2 regions of the Paenibacillus sp. J23TS9 genome follow, and region 2 is predicted to be linked to the other one. Evidence: predicted binding sites of a transcription regulator. Region 2 holds the regulator's gene; the other holds the start of a gene.
What was found. Region 2 encodes Rex, which represses fermentation and respiration genes when NADH is low (regulators of the CRP and FNR family bind a similar motif). Its sites were predicted from a motif close to TTGTGAAATATTTCACAA; they were not measured.
Positions count from the first base shown of each region.

Region 1: the regulator Rex is predicted to act here: its motif matches at 2,057-2,074, upstream of KJS65_RS06280 (cytochrome ubiquinol oxidase subunit I).

Region 1 is NZ_BOSG01000001.1:1,301,416-1,305,380, reverse strand. Features, by position in the region: gene KJS65_RS06300 (hypothetical protein) at 1-309, shown strand, start outside; gene KJS65_RS06295 (FixH family protein) at 306-782, shown strand; gene KJS65_RS06290 (c-type cytochrome) at 829-1,176, shown strand; gene KJS65_RS06285 (SCO family protein) at 1,195-1,776, shown strand; gene KJS65_RS06280 (cytochrome ubiquinol oxidase subunit I) at 2,158-3,522, shown strand; gene KJS65_RS06275 (cytochrome d ubiquinol oxidase subunit II) at 3,519-3,965, shown strand, end outside.
Region 2 is NZ_BOSG01000001.1:750,926-754,890, reverse strand. Features, by position in the region: gene KJS65_RS03870 (hypothetical protein) at 1-44, opposite strand, end outside; gene KJS65_RS03865 (cell wall elongation regulator TseB-like domain-containing protein) at 352-867, opposite strand; gene KJS65_RS03860 (amidohydrolase) at 895-2,196, opposite strand; gene KJS65_RS03855 (redox-sensing transcriptional repressor Rex) at 2,183-2,848, opposite strand; gene dinG (ATP-dependent DNA helicase DinG) at 2,917-3,965, opposite strand, start outside.

The sequences.
Region 1 (3,965 bases), 550 kb from region 2:
ATTTCAGCAATCAGTATCTTGTTTGTACTGACAGTTCTTTCCCTACTATTCATCCGGATGACCGTGCAACCTCCAGGGAATACAAGGGTGATTTTGGATCATTCCCTGCAAAAGATCATTGCACCGCCCTGCTTTAATTCGGCGGAAGTTACGAACAATTTAACGGAATCCAAGCTTTCGCGCGCTGATAAGCTGCAATTCAAGCCGGACTCAGCTTGTACTGAAAAGTCGTTGGCCGGCACGAAGATGACGTTATTCCAGATACTCTTGGAAAAAATCGGAGTAAAGAAAGGGGGATGGGATTGGTGATCAGTCAATTGCAAAAGGCTGCGACGATACTGATTATGGCGACGTTACCATTCTTGATGTCGGCATGTTCAGATTCGGCGCATAATGCAGAATCCGGACAAGGACTATTCCAGGACGTTATTAACGTTAGCATCCAAACGAGCCCTGATAAGCCCGCACTGAATCTGCCTGTCGAGATTAGCGCGAGCGTCTCACAGGGAGGGGAGGCGGTCAATGACGCCAAGGAAGTGGAGTTCGAATTATGGAAGTGGGGAGAAACAAATCATGAGACGCTCCAAGGTAAGCACCAAGGTGAAGGCGTTTATAGCATTGAGAAAGAGTTCCCCACAGAAGGTATTTATTATGTTGTGGCGCACGTGTCTGCCCGCGGAATGCATAACATGCCGCGCAGGCAGCTGGTGGTAGGCAACGTTTCCGAAAAAGAAATAGCGAAGGCGAAGGCGGATCCGAATCAAAGTACGCATGAACATTGATATTTCTCGCCCGACCATTCATTTCAGGGCAAAGGGGGAAAAATGGATGAGATTGAGTATGCCATTATTTACGGTTTTAATTATCACGATTATCATGTTGGCCGCATGCGGAAGCCATTCCAGCCAACAGAACGAAACGAACACGGCCGTAGTCGAGAGGGATTCAGATTCAAACGGGGCCGAAATGTTGTATAAAAAAAGTTGCTTGTCTTGCCATGCTGCTGATCTAAGCGGCATAGTCGGACCGAGCTTGAAAGAAATCGGGTCAAAGCTCACGAAGGAAGAGATTGTGGAGAGAATGACTATGGGACGCGGCGGAATGCCGTCGTTTAAGAGCCGGTTATCGGAGCAGGACATTGACACGCTCGGATCCTGGTTGGCAGACAAGAAGTAAGGAAAGTAGGGGATAAACTTGGTTAAGACCAGAAATGTTTTACTGGCAGTGTGTCTTATCTGCATCCTGCTTGTCACCGCTTGCGGTGATCATAAACCGGACAAGCTCAATATTAAACTTGAATCGTTTCAATCGATCGATCAAGAAGGGAATCGCAAAGACATTTCGGATTTAAAAGGCAAAATTTGGGTGGCAGATTTTATGTTCACGCACTGCACCACCGTCTGCCCCATACTAACCTCTAATATGGCGGAACTGCAGCAGGAATTGAAAGACGCCGGAATTAAGGCTGACCTTGTTTCGTTTTCGGTCGATCCCGAGAACGATCATCCTGAAGCGATCAAAACCTATATCAGCAAGTTTAGTGATGACTTCACAAACTGGCAAGGACTTACAGGGTATTCGTTCGATGACATCCAAACTTATGCCCGTAACAACTTCAAAATGGCGATACAGAAGGATACTGCTTCTGATCAGGTCATTCATGGAACCTCGTTTTTTCTAGTCGACCAAACGGGAACTGTCGTTTCGTATTACGATGGTCAGGAACCTCCTTACGATAAAATCAAAAAGGATATCAAGGCCTTAGAGCGTTCATGATTGCTGAATTCGTCATTCTGATTTATTTTATATGAAAAGATCCTGGGCTTGGCAATTTCCAATATGCCGGGTCTTTTTTTATTGCAAGGGGTTTTTGAAATACAAAACCGATGGTTCTCGGTGAAGCAATAGCTCAAAAGGGTGGTTTTGCGGTTTTTCACCGAGTTGTCGGAAAGAGTTGATCCTTCTTTGAACATTTAGGGTCGAAGCCGTAATCAGGATTGAAATGCTAAGGAACAAAGATATAATAATTTTAAATATCGGGTTTTGGTAGACTGCCTTGTGAAAAAAATCTCTTTATGTAAAGCAGAACATAGGCATGTTTAATTAACAGCCAGAAACGGTATTGTTGATTAGGCATTTGAAAGGAGGAATTCGAATATGGGTATCGATACGGTGATGTGGAGCAAGCTGGTGACAGGAATGACTCTGGGGTTCCATGCTATTTTCGCGACGCTTGGCGTGGGAATACCGCTCATGATCGCGATTGCAGAGTTGATCGGCATACGTAGGAAAGACCCCCATTACATACTTATGGCAAAGAGGTGGTCGAGGGGGTTCGTCATTTCGGTGGCTGTCGGGGTCGTGACGGGCACGGCCATTTCGCTTCAGTTGGCCTTGGTCTGGCCCCATTTTATGAAGCTGGCAGGGAATGTTATCGCGCTACCGTTATTCATGGAGGTATTCGCGTTCTTTTTCGAAGCGATCTTCCTGGGCATTTATCTGTATACGTGGGAAAGGTTCAAGAATCCATACATTCATTGGCTGCTGACGATTCCGGTCGTGGCCGGGGCGGGCATGTCTGCCGTTTTCATTACGACGGTGAACGGATTCATGAACCAGCCCGGAGGTTTTGCAATGGAAGGAGGACAATTCACAGCGGTTGATCCGGTGCAAGCAATGCTGAATTCGGCGTCGTTCTCCAAGGTGTTTCATGTATTAAGCTCGGCTTATTTGACGGGTGCTGCCTTGCTCGCCGGAATTGCAGCCTTTACGATGCTTAAAAAGGGGGTGTCCGCCTACCACAAAAAAGCTTTGAAGCTGATGATGGGCGTCGTTCTGCTGTTCGGATTGCTCAACACGTTGGCCGGGGATGTATCCGCAAAGTTTCTGGCGGAGCATCAGCCGGAGAAGCTGGCCGCCGCGGAATGGCATTTTGAGACCGAAAGCGGCGCGGATCTGGTTTTATTGGGTTGGCTTAACGCTGAGCATGAAATCATTGGAGCGCTTCATCTGCCGAATTTTCTCAGCTTCCTGGCCTTCGGAGACTTTAACGCAAAAGTGACGGGGCTTGAAGAGTTCCCGACGGATGAACGTCCGCCGCTGCTTGTCCATTATTTGTTTGACTTGATGGCAGGAATCGGTTTCACGTTATTGGGGATTTCGCTGCTATATTTTCTGTTCATCATCTGGAAAAAGCGCAACGAGCTCAACAAGTGGCTGCTTCGCGTGATTGCTCTGGGAGCGCCGCTCGCTTTTCTCGGAGTCGAGCTGGGATGGTTCTATGCCGAGATTGGACGGCAGCCGTGGATCATCCGAGGGTATATGCGAGTGGAAGACGCGGCTACGACATCGCCGAGCGTGAGAATTCTTTTCTTCCTGTTTCTGATCTTGTATATCATCCTTGGTATCGTGTGCGTACTCGTGCTGCGCCGTTTGTTTAACAATAATTCGGCCGAAACCGAGATGGAGAAGTGGCTGAAGCCTGTCCAAGGCGAGACGGCGGAAGAAAGGGGGCATGCATGATGAGTTACGAGCTCATTGGGATCTCGGTGTTGTGGCTGTTTTTGTACGGTTATTTAATCGTGGCCTCCATTGATTTCGGAGCGGGCTTCTTCGCTTTTTACGCACGCCTGACGAAGAAGGATCACTTGATTAACCGTCTGATTTCGCGATATTTGTCGCCTGTCTGGGAGATCACGAACGTATTTTTCGTCTTTTTCTACATCGGCATCGTTGGCTTCTTCCCGGATACTGCCTATTATTACGGGTCAGCGCTCCTTGTTCCCGGAAGCATTGCCGTCATTTTGCTTGCCATTCGCGGGTCGTTCTATGCGTTTGAGAACTACGGCTCCAAAAATAACATCGTGTACCTGTTCTTATACGGGGCTACCGGGCTCTTGATTCCGGCCTCGTTGTCGGTCGCGCTTACGCTCTCCGAGGGCGGTTTTATCACGAAACAGGGCGGG
Region 2 (3,965 bases):
GAAACAACAACAGTAAGCACAATAGGTATTGGACGTAGTTTCAAACAGTTGTCCTCCTCTCAAAATTGAAAAAACTAGATTACCTAGTTACATCATACAAAAAATAGACAACCGCGGCAAAGGAGGCTATGGCAGCAGCTTCTTGTCACGGTTATTCAGGCTCTATTCTATCAACATCAATACAGCCGATACATCGAGCTGCATATCTTATATCTCATGAATACAAATAAAAGTATATCACATCGTATATATGATTTCGAAGGTAAAGTGTGAAATTATTTAAAATTTTATCCTGTACACACCAAAGAACCCCATTTTTCAATGAGGTTCTTCCATTTTCAGGATGATTTTTCACCTATTCGGCAGAGTAAATGGTCCACCAATACTTTGTCCATCGCTGAAACGATAGAATTGATAGTAATAGTGGTCCTTAGAGCGGTAAAACAGCTGCCAAGCATATTCTCCGTTATACGTTCCAGGCAGCAGTCTCATTTTGTCCAAATCCGGTATTTCCTTTTGAATCTTTTCTTTGATCTGGGCTTCGGACAAACCGTTTGAAAGCAGCTCCTCATGAACCGCTCCCTCTCCCGACTTGACCTTTCCGTTCTCATCCATTGTCACCCACACCATAATTGGCCGGTTCTCTTTATCCAACCCTTCAATAGCCCAGCAGATCGTGTCCCAAACTGATTTCTCTGCCTCGGTCACCTTTACCAGACTGGTATCCTGTTTGGCTTTGAGAATGGCTGCCGTTTCTTCTGCGCGGATATCCTGCGTTACATATATGTAATAACGATAAGAACCGAACCCAAGCAGCAGGAGTAACAGTATTCCGAGAAATATCCACGTTTTTTTATTCTTTAACATAAGCTCCCTTTCTGAGGCCCTCCGTCCTTATCGGGACAGAAGACCATCAAAAGCGGCTTGGGCTTCCCGGCGGATCCGCTCTTCGTCCAGCGTCAGACAGGCGCCATGTTTCACAATTTGCTTGCCGTCTACCCAAACATGCTCAACATCCTTGCTGCAAGCGGAGTAAATAGCATGTGAGATAAGATCGGTATGTGGCAGGAAATGCGCCTGATCCGTATTCAGGGCGATGAAATCTGCCTTCATCCCCGGAGCCAGCGTACCCACATTTTTCAAAAAGAGCGATTGAGCCCCATACACCGTACCCATTTTGAGTGCTTCGGCTGCAGGAATAGCAGTAGGATCGCCGGAAACACCTTTATGAATCAATGCCGCAAGACGCATTTCTTCAAACATATCCAAATTATTATTGCTTGCCGCTCCATCGGTACCCAGCGATACGGTTACTCCTGCTTTGAGCAGGTCTGTTACGCGGGCCACCCCACTGGCCAGCTTCAGATTGCTTCCCGGGTTATGGGAGACAGCAACATGATTAGCAGCCAGAATTTCAATTTCCTCATCCGTCAGATGCACAGCATGTGCCACCAGAGAAGGACGCGAGAACATGCCAAGCTTCTCTAAGTGGGCGACCGGACGAACTCCATAATCGCGGACATTTTGTTCCACTTCAGCCTTCGTCTCGGACATATGGGTATGCATCGGCAGATCCATGTCATGGGCTGCCTGCACAAACTTTTCGATAAAGTCCGGAGGGCAGGTATATGGTGCATGTGGTGAGATCATAGTCGTGATACGACCGTCTGCTTGTCCGTTCCAGTCACGTGCAAACGCGATAGCTTCATTCAGCTTATGGCGCTGAACCTCTTCTGGACACAGACCAATAACCCCGCGCATAAGTGATGCACGCATGCCCGATTCCTTAACCACCTTAGCGACTTGGTCCATATGGTCATACATATCCAGGAACGTAGTGGTACCGCCTTTCAGCATTTCCAGTACGGACAGTGAAGTGCCCCAGTACACATCTGAAGAAGTAAATTTAGCCTCCATAGGCCACATTTTTTCTTCCAGCCAAATTTGCAGCGCAAGGTCATCACCATACCCGCGCAGCAGTGACATGGCAGCATGACCATGGGTGTTAACCAGTCCTGGCATGAAGAAAAGGTGAGTTCCATCCACGACAGAAACATCGCTTTCGATCTCAGGCATTTCCTCTCCTATATAAGTAATCATGTCATCCTCGATCACCATACAGCCGTGAATCACCGGCTTGTCTGCATCAGAAACCGCAAAGCTTCCGTTCTTAATTACCCATTTATTTGTCTTTATGTTCTCCGTCATCCGCAGAATCGTCCTTTCCATTGTCCAAATAATAAGCCAGACTCAGCAGATCTGTTGTGAAATCAGCCGCATGGATCCGGATGTTCGCAGGCGCCTTCAAAATGGTTGGTGCGAAGTTGAGAATAGCCTCAATACCGGCGGTAATCAACTTATCTGCCACATTCTGCGCTTCAACATCAGGAACCGTAATAATCCCAATACGGATGTTCTGGCCTTTGATCGTTTCACTAATTTCATCCATCGACTGAACCGTTAAGGTACTGATGCGCGTTCCTACCTTTTTGGGATTCTCATCGAATACAGCGACAATCTTGATATTTTCCCGAAGGTATAAGTTATAATTCGATAGCGCGTGACCCAGATTACCGGCTCCAACGAGCACGGCATTGATCTGCTGGTCCAGATTCAGGATATGGCGAATTTTCTCGATCAGGTACGATACATCGTAACCAATCCCCTTGCGGCCAAAATCCCCGAAATAAGCCAGATCCTTACGAATCTGTGCAGGATTCAAATCCAGCTTCAGTCCGAGCTCCTGTGATGATACTGTGGATACCTCGCGTTTATTCAGATCATTCAAGTATCTTAAATACACAGGCAATCTGCGGACAACCGCTTCGGATATTTTCTCCGATTTCATGCTTGCTCCCCCTATTTAACAGCTTAATTTATATACATGTTTTTCAGTCAATTGATTCGGATGCATGCTTAGCCCTCATGAAGCCATTCGGATATGCGAGGAACCATTTTTTCAGTAATCATATGTTCCATTTTGGGTCCTGGCAATGAGTATAGGAAGTACTTGCCGTAATAGGATTCAATCACACGCGTATCGTATACAATAACAATCCCACGATCATTTGCCGTACGTACCAGCCGACCAAAGCCCTGTTTGAAGCGAATAACCGCCTGCGGCACAGAAAGCTTCATAAACGGGTTTTTCTTCTGCCGCTGCAGCAGTTCGCTTTTTGCCTCAACGAGCGGATGGTTCGGCGGTTGGAATGGCAGCCTTACAATAGCCAGACAAGTCAGCGCTTCTCCGGGAATATCCACACCTTCCCAGAAGCTGCTTGTACCGAGCAGTACAGAAGCGCTGCTGTCTTGGAATCTGCGGATGAGTTTGGTGCGGCTGCCGCTGTCAACACCTTGGCCTAATACAGTTATATCGCTGCTGGCAAGTGCATTTTTGAGTGGCTCATGGACCTGCCTTAGCATGCGGTAAGAAGTAAACAATACGAGCATTCTTCCGTGGGTAGCAACCGCGGTATCCGCCAAAGATTGAACCAGTGTATTCACAAACACTGCATCTCCGACACTTCCTTTTACACTTGGAAAATCACGCGGAATCACCAGTAAAGCCTGATCCCGATAATTGAATGGAGAAGGAAGCTGCACAGAGACCAATCGCCCGTTTTCCTGATCCTCTTGCAATCCCAGATTATCAATCATGTATTGGAATGATTTATCCACAGACAACGTGGCAGACGTCAATATGACGCTTTTTTTCTTATCAAAGAACAAATCCTTGAGCTGCTTGCTTACATCGACGGGAACAGCGTACAGCTGGAGTGACTTGCTCCGGTAATGGCTGCTGGCTTCCATCCAGTATACAACGGTCTCATCATTAAGATTCATGAAGAAACGAAGATCATCCCGCTCGACTGCCAAATCCTTAAATAGACCGCTTAGATCCGTGATCAGGCTGTCCGCGCTGTAATCGTCTTCATCCTCCTTGTACTCTGCAAGCATTTTCTCCC